One region of the Paenibacillus sp. FSL H3-0329 genome, then DNA from elsewhere that is predicted to be linked to it. Evidence: a T-box and tRNA genes for the amino acid it is inferred to sense, from the RefSeq annotation. Region 1 holds a T-box; the other regions hold tRNA genes.
What was found. The T-box of region 1 lies ahead of argS (arginine--tRNA ligase). A T-box ahead of a tRNA ligase gene usually reads a tRNA of that ligase, here a tRNA-Arg.
Positions count from the first base shown of each region.

Region 2: it encodes a tRNA-Arg, which carries the amino acid that the T-box ahead of argS (arginine--tRNA ligase) is inferred to sense. The anticodon was not compared.
Region 3: it encodes a tRNA-Arg, which carries the amino acid that the T-box ahead of argS (arginine--tRNA ligase) is inferred to sense. The anticodon was not compared.

Region 1 covers NZ_CP150150.1:5,503,485-5,512,974, reverse strand. The annotation lists gene bglX (beta-glucosidase BglX) at 1-517, shown strand, start outside; gene NSQ66_RS24385 (cellobiose phosphorylase) at 564-3,908, shown strand; gene argS (arginine--tRNA ligase) at 3,970-5,835, opposite strand; T-box leader at 5,876-6,094, opposite strand; gene NSQ66_RS24375 (hypothetical protein) at 6,343-6,702, shown strand; gene NSQ66_RS24370 (collagen-like protein) at 6,748-8,958, shown strand; gene NSQ66_RS24365 (exosporium glycoprotein BclB-related protein) at 9,386-9,490, shown strand, end outside.
Region 2 covers NZ_CP150150.1:941,584-951,073, reverse strand. The annotation lists gene glgP (alpha-glucan family phosphorylase) at 1-1,497, shown strand, start outside; gene katA (catalase KatA) at 1,760-3,217, shown strand; gene NSQ66_RS04140 (sporulation protein Cse60) at 3,369-3,563, opposite strand; gene NSQ66_RS04135 (GreA/GreB family elongation factor) at 3,960-4,415, shown strand; tRNA gene NSQ66_RS04130 (tRNA-Gly) at 4,555-4,625, opposite strand; tRNA gene NSQ66_RS04125 (tRNA-Pro) at 4,638-4,711, opposite strand; tRNA gene NSQ66_RS04120 (tRNA-Arg) at 4,744-4,820, opposite strand; tRNA gene NSQ66_RS04115 (tRNA-Gly) at 4,831-4,905, opposite strand; tRNA gene NSQ66_RS04110 (tRNA-Leu) at 4,913-4,997, opposite strand; tRNA gene NSQ66_RS04105 (tRNA-Lys) at 5,013-5,088, opposite strand; tRNA gene NSQ66_RS04100 (tRNA-Gln) at 5,096-5,170, opposite strand; tRNA gene NSQ66_RS04095 (tRNA-Asp) at 5,187-5,264, opposite strand; tRNA gene NSQ66_RS04090 (tRNA-Met) at 5,290-5,366, opposite strand; tRNA gene NSQ66_RS04085 (tRNA-Met) at 5,438-5,514, opposite strand; tRNA gene NSQ66_RS04080 (tRNA-Val) at 5,530-5,605, opposite strand; tRNA gene NSQ66_RS04075 (tRNA-Glu) at 5,612-5,683, opposite strand; tRNA gene NSQ66_RS04070 (tRNA-Ser) at 5,700-5,792, opposite strand; tRNA gene NSQ66_RS04065 (tRNA-Asn) at 5,798-5,873, opposite strand; tRNA gene NSQ66_RS04060 (tRNA-Ile) at 5,877-5,953, opposite strand; rRNA gene rrf (5S ribosomal RNA) at 6,011-6,127, opposite strand; rRNA gene NSQ66_RS04050 (23S ribosomal RNA) at 6,273-9,198, opposite strand; rRNA gene NSQ66_RS04045 (16S ribosomal RNA) at 9,431-9,490, opposite strand, start outside.
Region 3 covers NZ_CP150150.1:6,192,019-6,201,508, reverse strand. The annotation lists gene pdaB (polysaccharide deacetylase family sporulation protein PdaB) at 1-295, opposite strand, end outside; gene NSQ66_RS27405 (stage II sporulation protein M) at 404-1,015, shown strand; gene NSQ66_RS27400 (hypothetical protein) at 1,269-1,499, shown strand; rRNA gene NSQ66_RS27395 (16S ribosomal RNA) at 1,859-3,416, shown strand; rRNA gene rrf (5S ribosomal RNA) at 3,541-3,657, shown strand; tRNA gene NSQ66_RS27385 (tRNA-Ile) at 3,704-3,780, shown strand; tRNA gene NSQ66_RS27380 (tRNA-Ala) at 3,805-3,880, shown strand; rRNA gene NSQ66_RS27375 (23S ribosomal RNA) at 4,020-6,946, shown strand; rRNA gene rrf (5S ribosomal RNA) at 7,020-7,136, shown strand; tRNA gene NSQ66_RS27365 (tRNA-Asn) at 7,143-7,218, shown strand; tRNA gene NSQ66_RS27360 (tRNA-Thr) at 7,220-7,295, shown strand; tRNA gene NSQ66_RS27355 (tRNA-Glu) at 7,307-7,381, shown strand; tRNA gene NSQ66_RS27350 (tRNA-Val) at 7,422-7,497, shown strand; tRNA gene NSQ66_RS27345 (tRNA-Gln) at 7,541-7,615, shown strand; tRNA gene NSQ66_RS27340 (tRNA-Lys) at 7,621-7,693, shown strand; tRNA gene NSQ66_RS27335 (tRNA-Leu) at 7,710-7,793, shown strand; tRNA gene NSQ66_RS27330 (tRNA-Gly) at 7,800-7,874, shown strand; tRNA gene NSQ66_RS27325 (tRNA-Arg) at 7,882-7,958, shown strand; tRNA gene NSQ66_RS27320 (tRNA-Pro) at 7,990-8,063, shown strand; tRNA gene NSQ66_RS27315 (tRNA-Gly) at 8,075-8,148, shown strand; tRNA gene NSQ66_RS27310 (tRNA-Pro) at 8,163-8,236, shown strand; gene NSQ66_RS27305 (ImmA/IrrE family metallo-endopeptidase) at 8,337-8,750, opposite strand; gene NSQ66_RS27300 (transcriptional regulator) at 8,779-9,210, opposite strand.

The DNA of each region.
Region 1 (9,490 bases):
GTCTTTCCCGGTATCCGTTGGGCAGATTCCAGTCTATTACAATCATTTCAACACTGGACGCCCACTTCATGCTCCGGGTGCCGACAAACGTTATGTCTCGCAATATCTGGATATTCCTAATGAGCCGCTTTTGCCATTTGGTTTTGGACTAAGCTATACGACATTTAGCTATAGTGAACCAATTCTGTCCGGTGAAATCATGACTGAAAATCAGCCTATTGAAATAACCGTTACGGTGACCAATACTGGAGAAGTAGATGGGGAAGAGGTAGTGCAGCTGTATATCCGAGACATTTCCGGAGAGGTCGTCAGACCAATGAAGGAACTGAAGGATTTTGCCAAAATCAACCTCTCACCAGGGGAAAGTCGTGAAGTGACCTTTACCCTTACCGAACAGCAGCTTCGTTATTATCATAGCGATCTAAGCTTTAGCAGTGATCCGGGACGATTTAAATTATTCGTCGGTTCGAACAGCAATGAGGTTAAAGAACGGGATTTTTGCTTAACATTAGCATAAGTAGAATATATACGGCAGTAACGCCGTAATGGAGGAAGTGTAAAATATGACTACTAATTTGAATACTAACATCCGTTTAAACGCCGGGGATCTATCCTTCACTTTTACAAACAGCGGGGACTTGTTCCAAGTCCTTTACGAACGGACAATGATCAATCAATTGCTGCCAAGCATTGTGGACGGCTCATTATCCAATCTATATTTGCGAGTGCACAATGATGGAAACATTCAAGCCATTCCTTTGCTTGGCATTCATTCTTCAAGCACTGTACGTAAGGCTGGAAACCGTTTGGTTTGGGAAGGTACTGCGGAAAATATAGAATATCAAGTTATTTTCACCCCTACTGCAGGAGGAGCTTGGTTCTGGGATGTGAAGCTTACTGGACAAAATGCAGAGGTAGATCTCGTGTACGGACAGGATGTAGGGATTGCTGATATCGCCGCTGTCCGCAGTAATGAAGCTTACTTGTCACAGTATATCGATCATGCGGTATTTGAGGATCAATCCAAAGGGTACGTTGTTTGCTCTAGACAGAATCAGCCACAGGGCGGGAAATTCCCATATCTGCAACAGGGTTCACTTACCAAGGCAACGAGCTTCTCAACAGATGGTTTTCAATTCTTTGGACTGTCCTATAAAGAAACCAACCAACCAGAGAGCTTGGGTCGTGAGCAATTAAGTAATGAAATCTATCAATATGAATTCGCATATACTGCGCTGCAATCGGAACGGGTGAAGCTGAGCGGGGAAACACGGTTTGTGTTCTACGGATTGTTTAAGCAAGATCATCCAGAAGCGATCACTGCGCTAGAATTTGCTAATGATATTGCTGCGGCTTGGGACGCTGTTAAAGATTTACCTTTAGAAGCTGAAGCAGCACTTGAACGTTCTTTCTTCTCGAAGGAGCTGGGAGCACCGCTGGCTGCAGATTCGCTGACAGAGAAAGAGATCGAGGTCTTGTTTCCGGTTCGTTATCAGGAGGAGAGAGAAGGAGACACACTACTTTCCTTTTTCACGGAGAATTATGAGCACGTAGTATTAAAAGAGAAAGAAATGCGCGTAGAACGGCCACACGGTCATATCCTGATGAGTGGGGATAACGCTCGACTTAATGATAAGGTCATCACAACAACTTCTTATATGTACGGGATCTTTAACTCCCAGGTGGTAATTGGAAATACCAATTTTAACAAGCTAATGTCCAATCCAAGAAATGCGCTTAACATTCCAAAAGCTTCAGGACAACGCATTTATGTAGAGTGGAACGGTGAATATCGTTTGCTGACCATGCCTTCTCTATTTGAGGTTGGCTTCAACTATGCTCGTTGGTATTACAGAACAGATGGTGAATGCTTCATTATTACGAACTACACCACCGAAGATTCGCCAGAGATATTCCTGAATGTGCGTTCGGAAAGCGGACGAGCTTATCGTTATTTAGTCACTAATCAAATCACCATGAACGTTAACGAATACGAGCTTCCATATCAAGCTAAGCAAGAAGGTGGAGCAGTAATCTTCTCGGCTGACAGAAGCGCACTAAGTGCTGGTGAATATCCTGACTTACAGTATAAATTACAGGTACAGGGTGCGGAGTTAACTCTGCAGGATGAAGGTAGACTTGTCTCTCCTGTTCAACCAACTGAAGCACCGTTAGCAGTACTGGAGCTGTCTGCCAGCAGTGAATGGACCTTGAATATTCAAGGCCTTCTGGATGGTAAGTCACTTGCTCCAAGAAATCGTTCAGCTGAGGAAGAGATTTCTGCTTATCGCGCGTTTTATGCTGGTGTGATGAATGGATTCCGCCTGACGCTTGGGGACGGAACAGAAGGTGAACTGTTTAAGGTTAACGCTCTGACTTGGTGGTACACACATAACATGCTGGTTCACTATTCGGTTCCACATGGTTTAGAGCAATATGGTGGCGCTGCTTGGGGAACACGGGATGTATGTCAGGGACCTGTGGAATATTTCATGGCTACGCAAAAATACGAACAGGTTCGTGAAATTTTGCTGACGCTGTATAGTCATCAATATGAAGATGATGGCAACTGGCCACAATGGTTCATGTTTGATAAATACACGAAGATACAACAAGAAGAGAGCCATGGAGATATTATTGTGTGGCCGCTTAAGGTGCTTGGAGACTACTTGGCAGTAACTCAGGATTACAGCATCTTGGGAGCAACAGTGCCGTATACCCGTAAGCACAGCTTTGACTTTACAGAAGAAAAAGCGACGTTGCTGGATCATGCGCGGAAGGAAATTGCTTATATTAAGGATCATTTCCTGCATGACACACATCTGTCTTCTTACGGTGATGGAGACTGGGATGATACACTCCAGCCTGCAAATCCACAGCTGAAGCAGTATATGGTTAGCAGCTGGACAGTGGCGCTTACCTATCAGACACTTAATCAGTTCTCAGAGGTACTTCGTTCAGTTGATCAAGCTGAGGCAGAGGAACTGAAGGCGATGGTGGAAGGAATCCGTAAGGATTTCCATACTCATATGCTTCAATCCGAAGTGATTCCTGGCTTCCTGTATATGGAGGACCCTGAGCAGATTAAGCTTATGGTGCACCCAAGTGACACAGAAACAGGTATCCAGTACCGTCTGCTGCCAATGACGCGCAGTATGATCAGTGAGCTGCTTACTCCGGAACAGGCCGAAGCACACTATGATGTCATTCAGGATAAACTATTCTGCCCTGACGGTGTACGTCTGATGAATCGTCCAGCTCAATATGTTGGCGGGGTCAGCACTCATTTCAAACGTGCGGAGCAAGCGGCTAACTTTGGCCGGGAAATTGGACTTCAGTATGTGCATGCACATATCCGTTATGTAGAGGCTATGGCCAAGCTCGGTAAAACCGATCAGGTCTGGAAGGGTCTGGCAGCGATTAATCCGATCGGAATCCGCGATGTGGTGCCAAACGCTGAACTACGTCAAGCTAACTCCTATTTCAGTAGCTCGGATGGTAAATTTAACACCCGTTATGAGGCACAGGAGAATTTCGATAAACTGCGCAATGGTGACGTAGCTGTTAAAGGTGGCTGGAGAATCTATTCCAGCGGTCCTGGGATCTATATGAACCAGTTAATCTCGAATGCACTGGGGATCCGTACGGAAGGTGGAGACTTAATTGTTGACCCGATTCTGCCGGAATCGCTGGATGGAATGCACTTTAGCTTTGAATATGCAGGCACTAAGGTAGATTTTATCTATCATCTTACAGGTCGTGAGATCAGTCGAATTACTATCAACGGTACGGAAGTGCAAACAGAAGGTACACCTAACCGCTATCGTAGCGGTGGTGTTCGCATCAAGCGTGCGGACTTTGACCGTCTCAGCACGGAAGCTGGAAATGTGATAGAGATTTATAAGTAACATTATATATAGAAGGGCAATCTCCGCGTTAAGCGCGGAGATTGCCCTTTTTTTGTGTTTTTTACATTCGGCTCGGTGTCGGTAACCCAAGCACTTCGAGCACATCTCCCAAGATGTCCTTGAATCTTGAAGTGAGCCAGAGGCGGAATTCGATCGTGGCTGAATCGCCTTTTAGAATTGGACATACAGAATAGAAGTTGTTGAACAGGGTAGCTAGGGTATGGGCGTAAGTGCAGAGCGTATTTGGCGTTAACTCTATACTTGCTGAATGTAATATCTCCGGCCAGAGGCTTAGCTGTCTTAGCAGCGCAAGCTCTGCTTTTTCCAACTTGGAAGGGAACTGAAGCTGTGCGGCAGCTGTAAGGATTGGGATCGTAGCTTTACTCAAAACGCTTGTCGCACGCGCAAAAGTATACATCAGATAAACTCCGGTATTGCCGGATATTTCGGTAGCCTGTTTGAAATCAAACACGATTTCCGTTCCTAAATTAAACCGTAGCAGATAGTAGCGAATCGCAGCAGTGGCAATCATTCGGCTGGAGAGGCCGTCTTTATCGGAACGTGAGTGTTCGATGTTCTGTTCCATGAGTTCCACCAGATCGCTTACCTTAATCCCGATTCCCTGTCGTCCGGACATAGCATAAGAAGATTTGCCTTCTGAAATATCTATACCCAGCTCGGCAGCCGAGGCGGGACTAAGAGATACAACACCATAACTCACATGATGGAGTTTGTCTGCTTGCTCGTTATAACCTAGTGCCCCTAAGGCTTGCTTAACCATCTGTTGTGGATATTCCTGTCTGTAATCAATCACATTGATGACTCTGTCCGCCTGCCCATAAGACTCTTGGGTTCCAGTTAATCCTGTTGTCCATAAACCGGACGAGAATTCGCTATAGGAGAAATCTTTGGTTAAAAGACCAAATTTCCAGAGATGATAGGCAATATCTTTGGCTGTATACGTTAAAATCCCATTCGAACGCACCAGCACCTTATCGAGATGATGCTCCTCTGAATCCGCTCCAATGTTAGCCTCTGTTCCTTGCTTCAGCACCCAGCAGCCTGCGAGTTTACCTTCAGTCTCTTGTACAAAAACGGCTGTCTGCTTCAGTAGCTCAGCTGCGGCTGCCCAAAATCCCTCTTTTAAAATACTGCTCTCCCATACCAGCAAATCATAATAAATCCCAAAATGTTTCATTTCCTCTACATGCTCTCTAACGATACGTTCAGCTACAAGGTTGCCCAGCCAGGCTTCATTGCCGCCACCTTGTTCAAGGGAGTGCAGTATATCTGTGCGCTTGTGTGTCATCTCAGGGTTCAGCGCATATTCTTTGTTCACTTTGGCATAAAGATCCCAGCAAAAATCACCGAAACGTTGATGTTCCCCTTCTAAAGGTATATTTAATAATCCAACAACTGTATCCGCCAGCTGATTGCCGAGATCATCAATGTAGTTATGGACCTCTACGTTATACCCAGTTCTTTTCATAATTCTGACTAGAGTATCGCCAATACAGGCGTTTCTTAGATGACCTACATGAGCGGCTTTGTTGGGGTTGATAGAAGTGTGCTCGATGATGACTTTTTCCCCAGTGCTGGCAGGCAGTTCAAAGGAATGTTCAGCCCAGCTTTGCCAATTCATATACAAATTGATAAATCCGGGAGCAGCGACTTCAACTTTTTGCAATAGACCGGCGAAACGCCCTTTGAATTGAAGTTCTGCTTTCACTAATTCTGCTATGACCATTGGGGATTTACGTAGAGTTTTGGCTAGCTGCATAGCGATATTACATGAATAATCACCATGTTCTAGATTTGCTGGCTGTTCGATCAGAATGGCAATGTCCTCTGGATAGTCAGCTCCTAAAGTATTGAATACACGGTGTACACTGTGCTCGATTCCGTCTTTGATGATTTGATTTAACATGGTATACCCTCCTTTGAAAATACAAAAAAGCCCTCGTCTCAAAAGAGACGAGGGCTTTAGCGCTCGCGGTACCACTCTCGTTGCTGAACAAGTTGTTCAGCCACCTTACGGGATAACGGCCTTCAGCCGGGACTTCCTACTAAGATTCAGAAGTCCATCTCACGGGTGCGCTTCATTAAAGAAATCTGTACCGGCTTACACTCTCCCGGCTCGCTGAGGACTAGATCTCGTTAACTACTCTCCCGCTCATCGATGCTTAATTAATTTTTACCAGTATACCCAATATTTCATAAAAAGCAATAGTGTTAGCTTCTTAACAATCTTGGTTGCTCTTTGTTATTAGATTATCAGTTTAGTAGATTATAAATTTGGAAAAAGAAGGCTGTCTTGTTATAGGACCAGCTGTTCCTTTGCACAACAGTCCACACGCTAACTCAAGCCAAGGAATATTACTATACGGAGCCACTAATCTTTCAAATTGTAGTGGAAGGGAGGAGTGAATAAAACATGGCTATTTTTTCTACTGGACCTATAGATAACAGCCCGATCCTAGGGGTCAGACCGTCGCAACTGGTAACCGTAAAAGTAGTTAATCGGGATTCTCTTAATCCTTATAATCTAGTTATTCAAGGTTTCCTTCTTAACGGATCAAGAACGATGTATGTGAATGAAACAGTAAATCTAGCACCTAATCAAGTTTTAACTAAGAACTATTTTGCCGACTTGGACGCATTTGAATTTGTATTTACAACAGTAGAAGCAGTTGAAGCAGAGGTTGGGATTTCAGTCTGGGGAAAACAGAACTCGGGGGCATTGGTAGATCCTCATCGCATAGTTGCGTGGGAGAAGCAGGCAGTATTAATTTAATAATTATTTTTGTGACACAGTTAACGTTAAAGGAGTGATGAGAAATTGAGTTATTTATCTACCGGACCGATAGACAATAGTATGGTAGGGGGTGTAAGACCTACTCAGCATGTTACTGTCAAAATTGATAACCGAAGTGACATTGATTCATCAATGGCTCTTGTTCAAGGATACTATATGGATGGGACAAGAACTTTATATGTAAGCGAGCTGATAAATGTAGCACCTAATGAAGTTATAACACGTGATTATTATGGCGATTTTGATGCGTTCGAATTTATTTTTACAACTACAAGTCTGGTAGATGATCCGATTCAAATCTCAGTATGGGGAAAAAATAGCGTTGGCCAGATTGTGACTGCCCATCGACTTGTACATGCAGAATTGCTTGGTGTAACGCAAGGGATAACTGGCGCGACCGGTGCGACTGGTGCAACAGGAGCGACCGGAGCCGATGGAGCAACGGGTGCTACCGGAGCAGGAGAGACTGGGGCGACAGGTGCAACAGGGGCAGATGGAGTGACTGGTGCAACCGGGGTGACTGGAGCGGATGGAGCCACTGGAGTGACTGGGGCAGGAGAGACTGGGGCAACAGGTGCCGATGGAGCTACAGGTGCAACTGGTGCAACCGGAGCGGATGGAGTAACTGGAGCGACCGGAGCAGGAGAGACAGGTGCAACAGGTGCAGATGGAGTGACTGGGGCGACTGGTGCAACGGGAGCAGACGGAGCAACGGGTGCTACAGGAGCAGGAGAGACAGGGGCAACAGGAGCCGATGGAGCTACAGGAGCAGACGGAGTAACTGGGGCGACTGGTGCAACGGGAGCAGACGGAGCAACCGGGGCGACCGGAGCAGGAGAGACTGGGGCAACAGGAGCAGATGGAGCTACAGGTGCAACAGGAGCAACGGGAGCAGACGGAGCAACGGGAGCGACTGGAGCAGGAGAGACAGGTGCAACAGGAGCAGATGGAGCTACAGGTGCAACAGGAGCAACGGGAGCCGATGGAGCAACGGGAGCGACCGGAGCAGGAGAGACAGGTGCAACAGGTGCAGATGGAGTGACTGGTGCAACGGGAGCCGACGGAGCAACCGGGGCGACCGGAGCAGGAGAGACTGGGGCAACAGGAGCAGATGGAGTGACTGGTGCGACTGGTGCAACGGGAGCAACTGGAGCAGGGGAGACTGGAGCGACTGGTGCAGACGGAGTAACTGGAGCAACTGGAGCGACTGGTGCAACAGGAGCGGATGGTGCAGAAGGAGTAACTGGAGCAACTGGGGCGACTGGTGCAGACGGAGTAACTGGTACAACGGGTGCAACCGGAGCGGATGGAGTAACGGGAGCAACAGGAGCAACGGGTGCAACCGGAGCAACAGGAGTAGCTGGTGTAACCGGAGCAACGGGTGAAGCTGGAGCGACTGGAGCAACGGGAGTAGCTGGGGCAACCGGAGCAACGGGTGAAGCTGGAGCGACTGGAGCAACGGGAGTAGCTGGAGCAACCGGAGCAACGGGTGAAACAGGAGCAACAGGAGCAACAGGAGCCACCGGAGCAACGGGTGAAGCTGGAGTGACCGGAGCAACGGGAGTAGCTGGAGCAACTGGAGCAACGGGAGTAGCTGGGGCGACAGGAGCGACAGGAGTAGCTGGTATAACCGGAGCAACGGGAGTAGCTGGGGCAACAGGAGCGACAGGAGTATCTGGTGTAACCGGAGCAACTGGGCTTACTGGTGCAACAGGTGTAACCGGAGTAACTGGAGCTACAGGTCCGAACATTCAACAAGAAGGTTTTTCTGCTTTTAAGCCCTCATTGGCAATTTCCACATCTACCCAATTAACTGGCTGGACTGTGACAACACCTTTTTATGATAGCCCGTCCTTCGACGAAGTTGGGGGAAATTATACTATTCCGACAACTGGTAGATATTCGATTGAAGCGACTATCAATTACTCCACAACTGCCTCACTCACTGTCAGTCTTGGTACTGGAATTAATCCGGCTTTCGTAGTTCAGAGAACTTCTCCTACTGCAACAAATCTGGTAAGTGGCTTGTTCCCAGTACTTGATGTGAATGTTGCACTTATATTAGATTTGAGAGCAATTTTGGGAAGTGGTACTGTGACGCTGGCTGGAGAATTTGCATTAACCGCAGGTGATGTGATTGGCTTGTTCTATGTGGCAAATGGTTTGACGGTTCCTTTGAATTTGGGTGGCGCGAACTCAGCAGGTATCGTCTGGTCTGTTCATGAATTAACTTAAGTTTATCTTCGAGTTCAGTATTTACAACAGGGGTAATTCGGTAGCCGTAAGTATGGCTTTCGGGTTATCCCCTGTTTTGTTGGCGATATGTTATAAGTTGACTAGAGCGATGCTTATTAGGTTCTTCTTCTATTAATCCATTACGGATTTTCAGATTGCTATAATGTATCAAATATGTGTAACAGTAGTTTTTAAATGGATGTCCACACCTTAATTCGAAATAAGAATAATACTATAAAGAGCCAAAAATTATGAACTAATTTTATAGGATCATAGATTATCAACCTAGAGTAGGTGGGAGGAATGATTATAGATAGAATCATATTTTATACAGAACTATTGAGGAGGATTTTGTTCGGTTGGTTTGATTTTCGCAATTCAAATAATAAGCGTATTTTAAAATTCATAAAAAATGAGGTGTTGAAAATTGAGTCAACTATCTACTGGTCCTATAGAAAATAATCTGGTAGGCGGTGTAAGACCTACTCAGCTTGTTACTCTTAAAATTGTCAATCAGAGTGATGATACTCCG
Region 2 (9,490 bases), 2.3 Mb from region 1:
AAAGATATCAACGCCCCTATCATCCCTATTGGGCTGAAGTGGAAACAAGGTTACACGGACCAAAAGATTGATGCAAACGGCAATCCGTACGACTCCTATCACAATTATGTTTATGAGTTTCTTGAAGATACAGGGGTTAAGGTAACTGTTAAAGTCCGAAAAACCGATGTGGTATGCAAAGTATGGAAAACTGATTATTTTGGCAACAGCACATTGTATTTACTGGATACAGATATACCCGAGAATAATGATGCCTGGATCACAGGCCAATTGTATGGTTGGTTCGGCGAGGAACGGATCGCACAAGAGATCGTGCTTGGGATTGGTGGAGTCAAAGCTATGCGTGCGCTGCAAATCCCTATTGATGTCTATCACTTCAATGAGGGTCATGCGGCTCTAGCGGCTATCGAGCTAATCCGTGAAAAAATGTCCGGAGGCCATACCTTCGAAGAAGCTTGGAAAGCGACTCGCGAAGAAGTAGTATTCACTACCCACACACCAATCAAAGAAGGCAACGAAACCCATCCTCTCGACCGACTTGAGTATATGAGTGCGTTCAACGGCTTAACCCGTGACCAGATGGAGCGGATCGGCGGCGAGCCATTTAATATGACGGTTGCAGGTCTAAGGCTGTCACGTATCTCCAACGCAGTTGCCCAGCTACACGCCGATACGGCTAATAAAATGTGGAAGGAAGTAGCCGGAAGATCAGAAATTATAGGCATTACTAATGCCATCCATACTCCTACCTGGGTAGATGAAAGAATGACGCAAGCCTACGAACAAGATGGCGACTTATGGGCAGTGCATAAAGAGATCAAGGGAGAACTGATCCAGTTCATCAAAGAACGTTCCGGCATTAGCTTAAATGCTGACAATCTACTCATTGGCTTCTCACGCAGAGCAGCTCCATATAAACGAAGCGACCTGATCTTCTCGCAGCCAGAAATTATCGAACCTTATCTGGAGTCTGGAAAGATACAAATTGTATTCTCCGGCAAAGCGCACCCACTCGATGATAACGGTAAAAAAATCGTCAGCAACCTAGTAGCGATGATGAAAAAGTATCCAAAGAGTGTGGTGTTCCTCGAGAATTACGATATGACGATTGGCGCCCAGCTGACGCGCGGTGCCGATATTTGGCTCAACAATCCACGTAGACCATTGGAAGCCAGCGGCACCTCCGGGATGAAAGCAGCTATGAACGGTGTATTGAACTGTTCTATTCTGGATGGCTGGTGGCCGGAAGCCTGCATCGATGGTGAGAATGGCTGGCAGATTGGAGACGGCTTCGAAACTACAGACTTTGAGGTGCTGGATAAGCATGATAGTGATGCACTGTACGACACCTTATTGAAACGTGTGCTCCCAACCTTTTACGAGAATCGTAAACAATGGGTGCAAATGATGAAAAAGAGTATCGAAACCACCCGTACGGAGTTTGCCACCAAAAGAATGCTAGATGAATATTACAACAGAATGTACATTAAAGCCTAAGCACAAGAACCGAATATCTTCTATATCAAAAAATGCAGCGCACCCCTCCAGTCATGGTAGGGATGCGCTGTTTCTTTTTTAATTCTGCTAAGCAATTAATCACTTTGTCTATCATATATATCTGAATGTGCCAACGATGTAATGACGATTCCCACATATTGTAATGTGCCAATTATTTAAAAAGTGTTGCAATTTCTTTAAAAAACATTAATATAGAACTTATACTAAATCTAAAATCAAATCTCATGAGGTGATTCTATTAATGAGCTCCAATAATAATAATCTTACAACCAGCTGGGGTGCTCCAGTAGGCGACAATCAGAATTCAATGACAGCCGGTGACCGCGGTCCCACTTTGCTGCAAGATGTCCATCTGCTTGAGAAATTAGCCCACTTTAACAGAGAACGTGTTCCTGAACGTGTCGTTCATGCTAAAGGTGCTGGCGCTCACGGGTATTTTGAAGTTACAAAAGATCTGACCCAATACACAAAAGCTAACTTTTTGTCTGAAGTAGGCAAACGTACACCGTTGTTCATTCGTTTTTCTACTGTAGCTGGTGAATTAGGTTCTGCTGATACCGTACGCGACCCTCGTGGTTTTGCCGTGAAGTTCTATACTGAAGAAGGAAACTATGATCTCGTAGGTAACAATACGCCTGTATTCTTCGTTCGTGATGCGATTAAATTCCCGGACTTTATTCATACACAGAAACGTGATCCACAGACACATCTGAAGAACCCGAATGCTGTATGGGACTTCTGGTCTTTATCGCCTGAATCTCTGCATCAGGTAACGATTTTGATGTCGGATCGCGGAATTCCAGCTACGCTGAGACATATGCATGGGTTTGGTAGCCATACCTTCAAGTGGGTAAATGCCGAGGGTAATACAGTCTGGGTGAAATACCATTTCAAAACAGAACAAGGCATTAAGAATCTAGATGCAGACCTTGCTTCCAAAATCGCTGGGGAAAACCCGGATTATCATACAGAAGACTTGTTCAATGCTATTGATAAAGGAGATTTCCCTGCTTGGAAGCTCTACGTGCAAATTATGCCGATCGAGGATGCGAAGACTTACCGTTTTGATCCATTTGATGTAACAAAGGTCTGGTCACAAAAAGATTATCCGTTAATCGAGGTTGGCCGTATGGTATTGGATCGCAATCCGGAGAACTACTTCGCTGAAGTAGAACAAGTCACATTCTCTCCCGGCTCTTTCGTTCCTGGTATTGAAGCTTCGCCGGATAAATTGCTACAAGGCCGTCTGTTCGCGTATGGTGATGCACACCGCCACCGGGTTGGCCCTAACCACAACAGCCTGCCTATCAACCGTCCAAAAGTAGAAGTGAAGAACTATCAACGTGATGGTGGCATGGCCTTGGGCAACAATGGCGGTTCCGGAGCCTATTACGAGCCTAACAGCTTAGGGGGACCAAAAGAATCACCGCAGCATAAAACATCGCCGTTCGAAGTCTCCGGATATGCGGATAGTGTCGCCTACAATAGTGACGATCACTATACACAACCAGGTGACTTGTACCGTCTAATGTCTGAAGAAGAACGTACCCGTCTAGTTCAAAACATCGTTGGCGCTATGACTCCCGTTGAAAGTAACGATATCAAACGCCGCCAGATTGATCATTTCTTTAAGGCTGATCCAGACTTGGGACAGCGTATCGCATCCGGTTTGGGTCTATCCGTACCAGACGGAATGTAAGACTGTAAATGCACTTATAAACTAAAGAGGACCTTTGCCCGTAGATGGGAAAGGTCCTCTTTTTACTAATTAGCTGAAAACATAATAAATGATGACAATCACAACGCACAGCGTAGAGACAATGGATAGACATGAAAAAAACGTGTTCCAGTTATTGCCTTTCATTTGTCTTATACACGACCAGTATAGTGGTTCTTTGGTGCTCTGCCCCATCACGTGATGATTTAACTACCGAACCGTAACAGATATTCACAATCTGTTCCTCCCGTAGTCCTGCCAGGAACTCATTAGCTTTATTCTCTGCATAAGAATTATCAGCATCTACAAACTCTTTAACTTGAATCATCCTGATCTCCTCCTTTAATAAATTAAGTAGTTATTTTATAGTTCTGGAATCTATATGTGAACTCAACGAAATGTACATGGCGTATCACTCCCCAGGTAACAATTAATGTAAAAATATCTTCAAAATACAGTATAGGCATTTCGCAGTTTTCTACGAAATGCCTATGCATCAGCCTATCATAGCACCCAAGTATGTAATAGTCAAAGGTTTTCATTACAATATTTAGAAGGTTTTAATTCCCCTTTTAAAATGGATTGGATTTACAAATAGAAGCTGGTATACTGATCAGAAGGTCTCCATTGGGGGACCTCTATTTGTATAGGAGGGATTTTAAGATGGCAACACACCATAACAAGTTTACAAGGAATGTGCTACTTAGAGGGGGTGAAATCTACTATGAACCATAGTCTTATCTATGAAGGCTCACGGACACAGCTGCTTCAGCAGCTTATTTATTTTGATGAGGAAAAAATCGCATTTCTAAATCAATACTTTCCGGTACGAAGCAAGGATAGAAGCAATGCTGAAACGCTGTTGTCCCGTTATTGCTCCGAGCTGGAACAATTACTAACTGAGTTTAATGGTGAAGATTTAAATTCTCAGGTCTTTATCGGAAGCCAGTTGCAGCTTCGTTACTTGGACGATAATACTACAGATATCTATACCATCGTATTTCCTAACCAAGCAGAACCTAACGATAACAAGATTTCTATGTTGTCACCTATAGGCATGCAGTTGCTGCTGGCTGAGCTCGGCAGTACTTGTCAGCTAGCGATTCCTTCAGGTCAACTAGAGGTGAAGATCGAAAGTATTAAGTTCGTGAATAATGGTGAGGTAGGCGTTCTTATATAAGGACGATCCCTTATAAACCCACTACAGCAGCGTCCCTTTCCTATATTAAGGAGGGGGGCGTTTCTATTATTTAAGTCTCCGTAAGATATGTCCAATCAAAAAAACACCCGCCTAATACCGGCAGGTGTTTCTCATTATAAGCGGGTGATGGGAATCGAACCCACGCTATCAGCTTGGAAGGCTGAAGTTCTACCATTGAACTACACCCGCAAAGGTATAAAATCGGGATGACACGATTTGAACATGCGACCCCCTGGTCCCAAACCAGGTGCTCTACCAAGCTGAGCTACATCCCGTTAACAATACTATAACTGCTTAGTAATAAAAATGGCGCGCCCTGAGAGATTCGAACTCCCGGCCTTTTGATTCGTAGTCAAACGCTCTATCCAGCTGAGCTAAGGGCGCAAAATCTATATGGAGCGGACGACGGGAATCGAACCCGCGACCCTCGCCTTGGCAAGGCGATGCTCTACCGCTGAGCCACGTCCGCAAAAACATGGTGCGCGTGAAGGGACTCGAACCCCCACGTCGTGAAACGCCAGATCCTAAGTCTGGTGCGTCTGCCAATTCCGCCACACGCGCACACTTTAAAGAAAATGGTGAGCCATGAAGGACTCGAACCTTCGACACCCTGATTAAAAGTCAGGTGCTCTACCAACTGAGCTAATGGCTCTCATAAATGGCTGGGGATATAGGATTTGAACCTATGCATGACGGAGTCAAAGTCCGTTGCCTTACCGCTTGGCTAATCCCCAATAATAATTAACTAAATGGCGGAACCGACGGGATTCGAACCCGCGATCTCCTGCGTGACAGGCAGGCATGTTAGGCCAACTACACCACGGTTCCATAGACATAATGCATAAGTGTAAATTGGTTGCGGGGGCAGGATTTGAACCTGCGGCCTTCGGGTTATGAGCCCGACGAGCTACCGGGCTGCTCCACCCCGCGTCATTAATAAGTATATACTATTCATTTTCACCATACCAGCTTATCCCTAAACATAATGTATAAGAGTAAATTGGTTGCGGGGGCAGGACTTGAACCTGCGACCTTCGGGTTATGAGCCCGACGAGCTACCGGGCTGCTCCACCCCGCGTCAGTGAAAATAATATGGTGGAGGCTGAGGGGATCGAACCCCCGACCCTCTGCTTGTAAGGCAGATGCTCTCCCAGCTGAGCTAAGCCTCCATGATATGACCCGTATGGGATTCGAACCCATGTTACCTCCGTGAAAGGGAGGTGTCTTAACCCCTTGACCAACGGGCCATGCTAATAATTTTTATGGCGGAGAGAGAGGGATTCGAACCCTCGAGACGCTTGTGGCGCCTACACGATTTCCAATCGTGCTCCTTCGGCCAAACTCGGACACCTCTCCATAAATGGCTCCCCGAACAGGACTCGAACCTGTGACAACTCGATTAACAGTCGAGTGCTCTACCAACTGAGCTATCAGGGAATATGGTGGGCCTTAGTGGACTCGAACCACCGACCTCACCCTTATCAGGGGTGCGCTCTAACCAGCTGAGCTAAAGGCCCTTCTAAGACATATTAATATTAAGGGCAAAAAAAATACCACGGGTAATGTGGTTGTCCGCTTGGCGGCGTCCTACTCTCCCAGGACCCTTCGGTCCAAGTACCATCGGCGCTGGAGGGCTTAACGGTCGTGTTCGGGATGGGTACGTGTGGAACCCCTCCGCTATCGCCACCAAACGGGCATTTACAGCGTAAATGCTCAGGCTTAATCGCCTGAAAACTGAATCCGAATTGAATTTGCGTCGCCCGTCATCTCTTCGGGGCCCCCGGAAAGTATTCGGAATTAGCTTCGCAGCCTTTTCTTCACTTTTTGGGGTATTTTTAGGATAAGCCCTCGACCGATTAGTATTGGTCAGCTCCATGCATTACTGCACTTCCACCTCCAACCTATCTACCTCGTCGTCTTCAAGGGGTCTTACTAATTGGGAAATCTCATCTTGAGGGGGGCTTCACGCTTAGATGCTTTCAGCGCTTATCCCGTCCGTACGTAGCTACCCAGCCATGCTCCTGGCGGAACAACTGGTGCACCAGCGGTACGTCCATCCCGGTCCTCTCGTACTAAGGACAGCTCCTCTCAAATTTCCTGCGCCCACGACAGATAGGGACCGAACTGTCTCACGACGTTCTGAACCCAGCTCGCGTACCGCTTTAATGGGCGAACAGCCCAACCCTTGGGACCTACTTCAGCCCCAGGATGCGATGAGCCGACATCGAGGTGCCAAACCTCCCCGTCGATGTGGACTCTTGGGGGAGATAAGCCTGTTATCCCCAGGGTAGCTTTTATCCGTTGAGCGATGGCCCTTCCATGCGGTACCACCGGATCACTAAGTCCGACTTTCGTCCCTGCTCGACTTGTAGGTCTCGCAGTCAAGCTCCCTTATGCCTTTGCACTCTGCGAATGATTTCCAACCATTCTGAGGGAACCTTGGAACGCCTCCGTTACTCTTTAGGAGGCGACCGCCCCAGTCAAACTGCCCGCCTGACACGGTCCCCGTACCCGGTAAGGGTACTAGGTTAGAACCTAGATACGATCAGGGTGGTATCCCAACGGCGCCTCCACCGAAGCTTGCGCTCCGATTTCTACGGCTCCCACCTATCCTGTACAGATCGTACCCAAATTCAATATCAAGCTGCAGTAAAGCTCCATGGGGTCTTTCCGTCTTGTCGCGGGTAACCTGCATCTTCACAGGTATTAAAATTTCACCGGATCTCTCGTTGAGACAGCGCCCAAGTCGTTACGCCATTCGTGCGGGTCAGAATTTACCTGACAAGGAATTTCGCTACCTTAGGACCGTTATAGTTACGGCCGCCGTTTACTGGGGCTTCGGTTCATAGCTTCGGGTTACCCCTAACCACTCCCCTTAACCTTCCAGCACCGGGCAGGCGTCAGCCCGTATACTTCGCCTTGCGGCTTCGCACAGACCTGTGTTTTTGCTAAACAGTCGCTTGGGCCTTTTCACTGCGGCCCCCTCGTGCTATTCACACTACCGGGGCACCCCTTCTCCCGAAGTTACGGGGTCATTTTGCCGAGTTCCTTAACGAGAGTTCTTCCGCGCGCCTTAGAATTCTCTTCTCGCCTACCTGTGTCGGTTTGCGGTACGGGCACCTTCTCCTGGCTAGAGGCTTTTCTTGGCAGTGTGAGATCATGACCTTCGCTACTATAATTTTCGCTCCCCATCACAGCCCAGCCTTAATGATGTGCGGATTTGCCTACACATCAGCCTCACTGCTTAGACGGACATCCATCAGTCCGCGTCACTACCCTCCTGCGTCACCCCATCGCTCATAGCGGATTACGGTGGTACAGTAATTTCAAACTGTTGTCCTTCGACTACGCCTTTCGGCCTCGCCTTAGGTCCCGACTTACCCTGAGCGGACGAGCCTTCCTCAGGAAACCTTGGGCTTTCGGCGGATCAGATTCTCACTGATCTTTTCGTTACTCATACCGGCATTCTCACTTGTGTAGTGTCCAGCGCTCTTTTCAGTACACCTTCAACCCCTACACAACGCTCCCCTACCCCAGATACATAGTATCTAGCCATAGCTTCGGTGGTGTGTTTAGCCCCGTTACATTTTCGGCGCAGAGTCACTCGACCAGTGAGCTATTACGCACTCTTTCAATGGTGGCTGCTTCTAAGCCAACATCCTGGTTGTCTGTGCAACTCCACATCCTTTCCCACTTAACACACACTTGGGGACCTTAGCTGATGGTCTGGGCTGTTTCCCTTTTGACAATGGATCTTAGCACTCACTGTCTGACTCCCGGCAATAAGTATATGGCATTCGGAGTTTGACTGAGCTTGGTAATCCTTGCGGACCCCGCACCCAATCAGTGCTCTACCTCCACTACTCTTATACCGAGGCTAGCCCTAAAGCTATTTCGGGGAGAACCAGCTATCTCCGAGTTCGATTGGAATTTCTCCGCTACCCCCACCTCATCCCCGCACTTTTCAACGTACGTGGGTTCGGGCCTCCAGTGCGTGTTACCGCACCTTCACCCTGGACAGGGGTAGATCACACGGTTTCGGGTCTACGTCCACATACTCATTCGCCCTATTCAGACTCGCTTTCGCTGCGGCTCCACCTTCTCGGCTTAACCTTGCATGTTAAACGTAACTCGCCGGTTCATTCTACAAAAGGCACGCCATCACCCATAGATCGGGCTCTGACTTTTTGTAAGCACACGGTTTCAGGTTCTATTTCACTCCCCTTCCGGGGTGCTTTTCACCTTTCCCTCACGGTACTGTTTCACTATCGGTCGCCAGGTAGTATTTAGCCTTAGCAGATGGTCCTGCTGGATTCATACGGGGTTTCACGTGCCCCGCACTACTCGGGATCCGTCTCGGAGAGAACACAGTTTAGGTTACAGGGCTTTTACCTCTATCGCGGGCCTTTCCAGACCTCTTCACCTACCATATTCCTTTGTAACTCCATGTGAGACGTCCCACAACCCCAAGAGGCAAGCCCCTTGGTTTAGGCTGTTCCGCGTTCGCTCGCCGCTACTGACGGAATCACTATTGTTTTCTCTTCCTCAGGGTACTTAGATGTTTCAGTTCCCCTGGTCTGCCTCTACACACCCTATGTATTCAGGTATGAGTAACTGCGAATTACCACAGCTGGGTTTCCCCATTCGGACACCCCCGGATCAAAGCTTGCTTACAGCTCCCCGAGGCAGTTTCGTTGTTCGCCACGTCCTTCGTCGGCTCCTGGCGCCTAGGCATCCTCCGTGTGCTCTTATTAGCTTAACCTTGATTCTTCCGAAGAAAAATCTCACTAATAACATTTACTTGTTTACACAAGTTGCTAAAAGATGTTCTAAAACGCAAATTCGTTTCGGTATCCAGTTTTCAAGGATCAAGTCTTACTTGAGAGCTTAAACTCTCAAAACTGAGCAACGAGTGAGTAACAGGCCTAAACCTGAGTTTTGGAAGCTTAGCTTCCGATTTGAATGTTCTCATTGCAGAGAACGATTCTCCATAGAAAGGAGGTGATCCAGCCGCACCTTCCGATACGGCTACCTTGTTACGACTTCACCCCAAT
Region 3 (9,490 bases), 690 kb from region 1:
CGGGGTGAGTCTTACTCCATGGTGACGATAGGAAGAAGGTGGCTTTGTCCACTTTCTTGTCTTCAAGTACCTTCAAAATTGGTTCGGGTCTCTTTTCCCCCCAGCTAATATCGAAGGTTAGGGCAATCAGCTTCTTCTCTGTTGGCACACTGTAAATGGCAGAAGGTCCAGCCTCAGAAAAAACGGTGATATTACCCCTCTCGACATAGACAACTCCAGCAGCAAGAAGCACAGCGGCGAAGATATAGATGAACCTTTTGATCTTTTTGCCGCTGAATACATAAAAAGAATTCATTAATGACAGCGCTCCTCTCCCATGCGAAATGCTTGTTTGTTCTAAATGTATGCTCGTACCGCACGGTTATGACCTAAGAAACAGAGATCACAATTTCAGGAGGTATTTATGTTGTCGTTCTTCACGTTTGTTAAAGATATTAAATCGATCCGCAAGGCTTTGCTGCTATCCTGTCTGCTCTTCGTAATAGGAGCGGTTGTTGGCTGGGTAGCCACAAGTAGTCTGGAAAAACTATTGGTTCAGCAATTGGAAGGGCTAAGTGAGATCAGCGGAAACTTAAGAGACACCTCTAATCCGCAATGGAACTTCTTTGTATTTATATTTTTGAATAACGCCATCAAGGGCGTGGTTATTATTTTCCTGGGAGCGTTGTTCGGCATATTGCCAGCTATATTCTTATTTATAAACGGAGCGGTAATTGGCTACTTGATACATTTATCCGCACTGCAAGGACAGGATTTGTTCGATTTAATCGTAAAAGGATTACTGCCACACGGGATTATAGAGATTCCGGCAATCATTATCGCTTGTGCCTTTGGACTGCATTTTGGCGGGAAAGTGATTTCAAGTTTATTTCGATCTACAGATAGAAAAGAGGAGAGAAGCGCAGACTGGTCTGCTTTCATGCGTCAAACACTTACGGCTTCCATATGGACTGTAATCCTGTTATTTGTTGCAGCCATTATTGAAAGTACAATTACTTTTTCACTTTTATCATAAAACTTCCGGGAATAGAGCATAACATTAAGGGCGTTCATCCAAGGATTGCCTAAAGGTAAGGAGTATATAATCGACACGAAACCATAAAGGGAATTTTTAATAATTATGGTTATAAAAAGAGGACTCCGGTTAATCTAGTGTAAGAGGATCTTAAGGCAGCTTTCTCCATGAGATGTTACTTACTGTTTATGCACAAAAGTTTTGGGGGTTTAGAGAAGGTGTTAATTGCAACTTCATGAAGGAGGCCAAGCATATGTTGGGAATGTTGTTTAACGAAAAGGAATGCAAGGAACTGGATTATGTTTTGAGAAAAGAACTAGATGAGATGCTGTTAGATTTGAGTGATCAGCGCTTGGACCAAAATATCAGGCACGCCATCGCTAATAGATATAAGACTGTATTCCGGATGTATGCTCGCTTCGCTCCTCAGAAAGAGCTTTCCAAGTATGCATGGGGTGGACGTTCTTCTCAGTATAAACACTGAAGATATACGAGAATTGCTACAGTTTTATAAAGTTTTCAGATTATTTAATAAAATAGCTTGACTAAAAAGGAGTGCTCATGATAAATTATATCTCGCGCTCCTTTTGCTTGTGTAAAAGGGAAGCGGAAGGCAAGAAAAATTGAAAAAAAAGATTTTTCAAAAAAAAGACTTGCCAAACAGCTTAACACTGTGATATATTATAAAGGTCGCCGCTGATAAACAACGACGACGAAATGAGAGACATTGATCTTTGAAAACTGAACAACGAGTGAGTAGGAAATCACGCAAGTGAAATCCAAATTAGAGAATTAATTTTCTCGTCAGATGTTTCAAAATGAGCATATCGCTCTTTTCAATACTAATTGGAGAGTTTGATCCTGGCTCAGGACGAACGCTGGCGGCGTGCCTAATACATGCAAGTCGAGCGGAGTTATTTTGAAAGCTTGCTTTCAAAATAACTTAGCGGCGGACGGGTGAGTAACACGTAGGCAACCTGCCCTTCAGACTGGGATAACTACCGGAAACGGTAGCTAATACCGGATAATTTCTTTTTTCTCCTGAGAGAAGAATGAAAGACGGAGCAATCTGTCACTGAGGGATGGGCCTGCGGCGCATTAGCTAGTTGGTGGGGTAACGGCCCACCAAGGCGACGATGCGTAGCCGACCTGAGAGGGTGAACGGCCACACTGGGACTGAGACACGGCCCAGACTCCTACGGGAGGCAGCAGTAGGGAATCTTCCGCAATGGGCGAAAGCCTGACGGAGCAACGCCGCGTGAGTGATGAAGGTTTTCGGATCGTAAAGCTCTGTTGCCAGGGAAGAACGTCCGGTAGAGTAACTGCTACCGGAGTGACGGTACCTGAGAAGAAAGCCCCGGCTAACTACGTGCCAGCAGCCGCGGTAATACGTAGGGGGCAAGCGTTGTCCGGAATTATTGGGCGTAAAGCGCGCGCAGGCGGCTATTTAAGTCTGGTGTTTAAACCTTGGGCTCAACCTGAGGTCGCACTGGAAACTGGGTGGCTTGAGTACAGAAGAGGAAAGTGGAATTCCACGTGTAGCGGTGAAATGCGTAGATATGTGGAGGAACACCAGTGGCGAAGGCGACTTTCTGGGCTGTAACTGACGCTGAGGCGCGAAAGCGTGGGGAGCAAACAGGATTAGATACCCTGGTAGTCCACGCCGTAAACGATGAGTGCTAGGTGTTAGGGGTTTCGATACCCTTGGTGCCGAAGTTAACACAGTAAGCACTCCGCCTGGGGAGTACGGTCGCAAGACTGAAACTCAAAGGAATTGACGGGGACCCGCACAAGCAGTGGAGTATGTGGTTTAATTCGAAGCAACGCGAAGAACCTTACCAGGTCTTGACATCCCTCTGAATCTGCTAGAGATAGCAGCGGCCTTCGGGACAGAGGAGACAGGTGGTGCATGGTTGTCGTCAGCTCGTGTCGTGAGATGTTGGGTTAAGTCCCGCAACGAGCGCAACCCTTAACTTTAGTTGCCAGCAGGTAATGCTGGGCACTCTAGAGTGACTGCCGGTGACAAACCGGAGGAAGGTGGGGATGACGTCAAATCATCATGCCCCTTATGACCTGGGCTACACACGTACTACAATGGCCGGTACAACGGGAAGCGAAGCCGCGAGGTGGAGCCAATCCCATCAAAGCCGGTCTCAGTTCGGATTGCAGGCTGCAACTCGCCTGCATGAAGTCGGAATTGCTAGTAATCGCGGATCAGCATGCCGCGGTGAATACGTTCCCGGGTCTTGTACACACCGCCCGTCACACCACGAGAGTTTACAACACCCGAAGTCGGTGGGGTAACCCGCAAGGGAGCCAGCCGCCGAAGGTGGGGTAGATGATTGGGGTGAAGTCGTAACAAGGTAGCCGTATCGGAAGGTGCGGCTGGATCACCTCCTTTCTATGGAGAATCGTCTTCTGCAATGAAGACATTCAAATCGGAAGTTTAACTTCCATAATAGAACCTTCGGGTTCGAATACTCACTCGTGTTCAGTTTTGAAAGAGCAAGTCTCTTTCGTATGCGTTTGGTGGCGATAGCGGAGGGGTTCCACACGTACCCATCCCGAACACGACCGTTAAGCCCTCCAGCGCCGATGGTACTTGGACCGAAGGGTCCTGGGAGAGTAGGACGTTGCCAAGCGGACAACCAATTCATTGGTTGATTCACAATGTTATATATGTTATATGGGCTTTTAGCTCAGTTGGTTAGAGCGCACCTCTGATAAGGGTGAGGTCGGTGGTTCGAGTCCACCAAGGCCCACCATATAACATTATAGAGTAATTTTATGGGGCCATAGCTCAGCTGGGAGAGCGCCTGCCTTGCAAGCAGGAGGTCAGCGGTTCGATCCCGCTTGGCTCCACCATAAATTTTTAAATGAATAACTTTTTCAACTTGATCCTTGAAAACTGGATACCGAAACGAATTTGCGTTTTAGAACATCTTTTAGCAACTTGTGCAAACAAGTAAATGTTATTAGTGAGATTTTTCTTCGGAAAAATCAAGGTTAAGCTAATAAGAGCACACGGAGGATGCCTAGGCGCCAGGAGCCGACGAAGGACGTGGCGAACAACGAAACTGCCTCGGGGAGCTGTAAGCAAGCTTTGATCCGGGGGTGTCCGAATGGGGAAACCCAGCTGTGGTAATTCGCAGTTACTCATACCTGAATACATAGGGTGTGTAGAGGCAGACCAGGGGAACTGAAACATCTAAGTACCCTGAGGAAGAGAAAACAATAGTGATTCCGTCAGTAGCGGCGAGCGAACGCGGAACAGCCTAAACCAAGGGGCTTGCCTCTTGGGGTTGTGGGACGTCTCACATGGAGTTACAAAGGAATATGGTAGGTGAAGAGGTCTGGAAAGGCCCGCGATAGAGGTAAAAGCCCTGTAACCTAAACTGTGTTCTCTCCGAGACGGATCCCGAGTAGTGCGGGGCACGTGAAACCCCGTATGAATCCAGCAGGACCATCTGCTAAGGCTAAATACTACCTGGCGACCGATAGTGAAACAGTACCGTGAGGGAAAGGTGAAAAGCACCCCGGAAGGGGAGTGAAATAGAACCTGAAACCGTGTGCTTACAAAAAGTCAGAGCCCGATCTATGGGTGATGGCGTGCCTTTTGTAGAATGAACCGGCGAGTTACGTTTAACATGCAAGGTTAAGCCGAGAAGGTGGAGCCGCAGCGAAAGCGAGTCTGAATAGGGCGATTTAGTATGTGGACGTAGACCCGAAACCGTGTGATCTACCCCTGTCCAGGGTGAAGGTGCGGTAACACGCACTGGAGGCCCGAACCCACGTACGTTGAAAAGTGCGGGGATGAGGTGGGGGTAGCGGAGAAATTCCAATCGAACTCGGAGATAGCTGGTTCTCCCCGAAATAGCTTTAGGGCTAGCCTCGGTATAAGAGTAGTGGAGGTAGAGCACTGATTGGGTGCGGGGTCCGCAAGGATTACCAAGCTCAGTCAAACTCCGAATGCCATATACTTATTGCCGGGAGTCAGACAGTGAGTGCTAAGATCCATTGTCAAAAGGGAAACAGCCCAGACCATCAGCTAAGGTCCCCAAGTGTGTGTTAAGTGGGAAAGGATGTGGAGTTGCACAGACAACCAGGATGTTGGCTTAGAAGCAGCCACCATTGAAAGAGTGCGTAATAGCTCACTGGTCGAGTGACTCTGCGCCGAAAATGTAACGGGGCTAAACACACCACCGAAGCTATGGCTAGATACGTATGTATCTGGGGTAGGGGAGCGTTGTGTAGGGGTTGAAGGTGTACTGAAAAGAGCGCTGGACACTACACAAGTGAGAATGCCGGTATGAGTAACGAAAAGATCAGTGAGAATCTGATCCGCCGAAAGCCCAAGGTTTCCTGAGGAAGGCTCGTCCGCTCAGGGTAAGTCGGGACCTAAGGCGAGGCCGAAAGGCGTAGTCGAAGGACAACAGTTTGAAATTACTGTACCACCGTAATCCGCTATGAGCGATGGGGTGACGCAGGAGGGTAGTGACGCGGACTGATGGATGTCCGTCTAAGCAGTGAGGCTGATGTGTAGGCAAATCCGCACATCGATAAGGCTGGGCTGTGATGGGGAGCGAAAATTATAGTAGCGAAGGTCATGATCTCACACTGCCAAGAAAAGCCTCTAGCCAGGAGAAGGTGCCCGTACCGCAAACCGACACAGGTAGGCGAGAAGAGAATTCTAAGGCGCGCGGAAGAACTCTCGTTAAGGAACTCGGCAAAATGACCCCGTAACTTCGGGAGAAGGGGTGCCCCGGTAGTGTGAATAGCACGAGGGGGCCGCAGTGAAAAGGCCCAAGCGACTGTTTAGCAAAAACACAGGTCTGTGCGAAGCCGCAAGGCGAAGTATACGGGCTGACGCCTGCCCGGTGCTGGAAGGTTAAGGGGAGTGGTTAGGGGTAACCCGAAGCTATGAACCGAAGCCCCAGTAAACGGCGGCCGTAACTATAACGGTCCTAAGGTAGCGAAATTCCTTGTCAGGTAAATTCTGACCCGCACGAATGGCGTAACGACTTGGGCGCTGTCTCAACGAGAGATCCGGTGAAATTTTAATACCTGTGAAGATGCAGGTTACCCGCGACAAGACGGAAAGACCCCATGGAGCTTTACTGCAGCTTGATATTGAATTTGGGTACGATCTGTACAGGATAGGTGGGAGCCGTAGAAATCGGAGCGCAAGCTTCGGTGGAGGCGCCGTTGGGATACCACCCTGATCGTATCTAGGTTCTAACCTAGTACCCTTATCGGGTACGGGGACCGTGTCAGGCGGGCAGTTTGACTGGGGCGGTCGCCTCCTAAAGAGTAACGGAGGCGTTCCAAGGTTCCCTCAGAATGGTTGGAAATCATTCGCAGAGTGCAAAGGCATAAGGGAGCTTGACTGCGAGACCTACAAGTCGAGCAGGGACGAAAGTCGGACTTAGTGATCCGGTGGTACCGCATGGAAGGGCCATCGCTCAACGGATAAAAGCTACCCTGGGGATAACAGGCTTATCTCCCCCAAGAGTCCACATCGACGGGGAGGTTTGGCACCTCGATGTCGGCTCATCGCATCCTGGGGCTGAAGTAGGTCCCAAGGGTTGGGCTGTTCGCCCATTAAAGCGGTACGCGAGCTGGGTTCAGAACGTCGTGAGACAGTTCGGTCCCTATCTGTCGTGGGCGCAGGAAATTTGAGAGGAGCTGTCCTTAGTACGAGAGGACCGGGATGGACGTACCGCTGGTGCACCAGTTGTTCCGCCAGGAGCATGGCTGGGTAGCTACGTACGGACGGGATAAGCGCTGAAAGCATCTAAGCGTGAAGCCCCCCTCAAGATGAGATTTCCCAATTAGTAAGACCCCTTGAAGACGACGAGGTAGATAGGTTGGAGGTGGAAGTGCAGTAATGCATGGAGCTGACCAATACTAATCGGTCGAGGGCTTATCCTATACGTAGAATGCAGATTCGTTTCGGATTCAGTTTTCAGGCATCAAGCCTGAGCATTTACGCTGTAAATGCCCGTTTGGTGGCGATAGCGGAGGGGTTCCACACGTACCCATCCCGAACACGACCGTTAAGCCCTCCAGCGCCGATGGTACTTGGACCGAAGGGTCCTGGGAGAGTAGGACGTTGCCAAGCGGATATTCCCTGATAGCTCAGTTGGTAGAGCACTCGACTGTTAATCGAGTTGTCACAGGTTCGAGTCCTGTTCGGGGAGCCATGCTCTCATAGCTCAGCAGGTAGAGTGCTTCCATGGTAAGGAAGAGGTCACCGGTTCGAATCCGGTTGAGAGCTCCACAGATTTGCAAGGCCCGTTGGTCAAGGGGTTAAGACACCTCCCTTTCACGGAGGTAACATGGGTTCGAATCCCATACGGGTCACCAACTTTTACTTGTACTTACCCTTAGAGGGTCCCATAGATATGGAGGCTTAGCTCAGCTGGGAGAGCATCTGCCTTACAAGCAGAGGGTCGGGGGTTCGATCCCCTCAGCCTCCACCATAATCTTTCTAAGAGATTATGGGCAACATAGAGGTACCATCAATGGGGATTAGCCAAGCGGTAAGGCAACGGACTTTGACTCCGTCACTCATAGGTTCGAATCCTATATCCCCAGCCAAGTGCGAGCCATTAGCTCAGTTGGTAGAGCACCTGACTTTTAATCAGGGTGTCGAAGGTTCGAGTCCTTCATGGCTCACTTTTATTATTATCATGCGCGTGTGGCGGAATGGCAGACGCACCAGACTTAGGATCTGGCGTTTCACGACGTGGGGGTTCAAGTCCCTTCACGCGCACCACTTATTGCGGACGTGGCTCAGCGGTAGAGCATCGCCTTGCCAAGGCGAGGGTCGCGGGTTCGATTCCCGTCGTCCGCTCCATAATTTTGCGCCCTTAGCTCAGCTGGATAGAGCGTTTGACTACGAATCAAAAGGCCGGGAGTTCGAATCTCTCAGGGCGCGCCATTTTATTATTAAGCAATTATAGTATTTATAACGGGATGTAGCTCAGCTTGGTAGAGCACCTGGTTTGGGACCAGGGGGTCGCATGTTCAAATCGTGTCATCCCGATTTTCACCTTTGCGGGTGTAGTTCAATGGTAGAACTTCAGCCTTCCAAGCTGATAGCGTGGGTTCGATTCCCATCACCCGCTCCATAATTTTATAGTAACGGGATGTAGCTCAGCTTGGTAGAGCACCTGGTTTGGGACCAGGGGGTCGCATGTTCAAATCGTGTCATCCCGATACTCAGCTTAATCGCTGCTCAAAAGCTCTTACTTCGGTAAGGGCTTTTTTGTTATGTATTGAATATACATATAAATACATCATAAGAACGTATGTTCTATTATTCCTCCAAAAAAAATCGGACTTCCGGTGGAATTCCAATCCGTAGATAATAGTTTCTCCATGATTCCTCTTGTTCGGGGCTTCTGCCTGAAGATAATAATTTTACAGCAAATACATTAGCTTGACGTTCAAGCTTCCCAGGAGAGAAATAGGAGCTTTCCTCCAGAAAAAAGCGATTGATCCCCTTGTGAAGCCGATCATGTCCTAATTCATGCGCACAAACGAAGCGCTGCCATTCTACAGGCAACTCATTATGAATGACGATAAACCTTCTTCTTAATTTTCGATAATATAATCCCTTTGTGCCAGTCCCCAGATTCATGAAACGAATTTGAATGCCTAGTGCTGCGGCAAGCTCGAACGGGCAGTTGGTTTTATATTTTTTAATCAGACTATTGATCAGTTCATCCATGTTCTTCACCTGCAGCATGTTAGTATAGTTATTTAGTGTCTTTGGATTTTTTTCTCTTATTCATCTGTTTGGCTTCCCAGAACAATCCGGTTAGTACATCTTTTATCCTCTGTTTATCTTCTTTGTCTAATGGAATTCCGTCAAACATCAGCTCTCCATCATCCTCTAGCATTTTTCGAAAGTCTCTTTTATCTTTGCTTGTGGCCCAATCTGGGACAGCCTCATCGCTTGAAAGAGTCTGGTCCTGCAAATACCCTGCCTGATCCATTAGCTCCTCGTAGGGGACGCCAGTGGCCTCAGCAATTTTGCGTAACGTGGTTGGTTTAGGAACCCCTCTTAATCCATTCTCAATCCGGGAAATTTGCGAACCGCTAATTCCGGCTGCTGCTGCTAATTGATTAATGGTGAGTCCCTTTGTTTCCCGAAGATGCTTCATATAATCCCCGAATTCCTGTTTCATCTCAACTCACTCCTTATTGGCTGTAACCTTATGATAATAATATAAGCCATTTTTGCCAATAGGTAAACAACAAAGCGTATATTATTGCCAAAAGGCAAGATAATGGAGGGATATACGCTCTTTTTCGATAAAAACAGCCTAAAACGGGGTTTTACGAGATTGGTAAAGAAGTGGTATATTATAGAAAAATACGAACAGAATACGAACAAGATTTATTTTATCACATTGGGCTGGAAAATTCCGCAAATTTAATCTCATTCAGTTAAACCCAAAAGGAGTG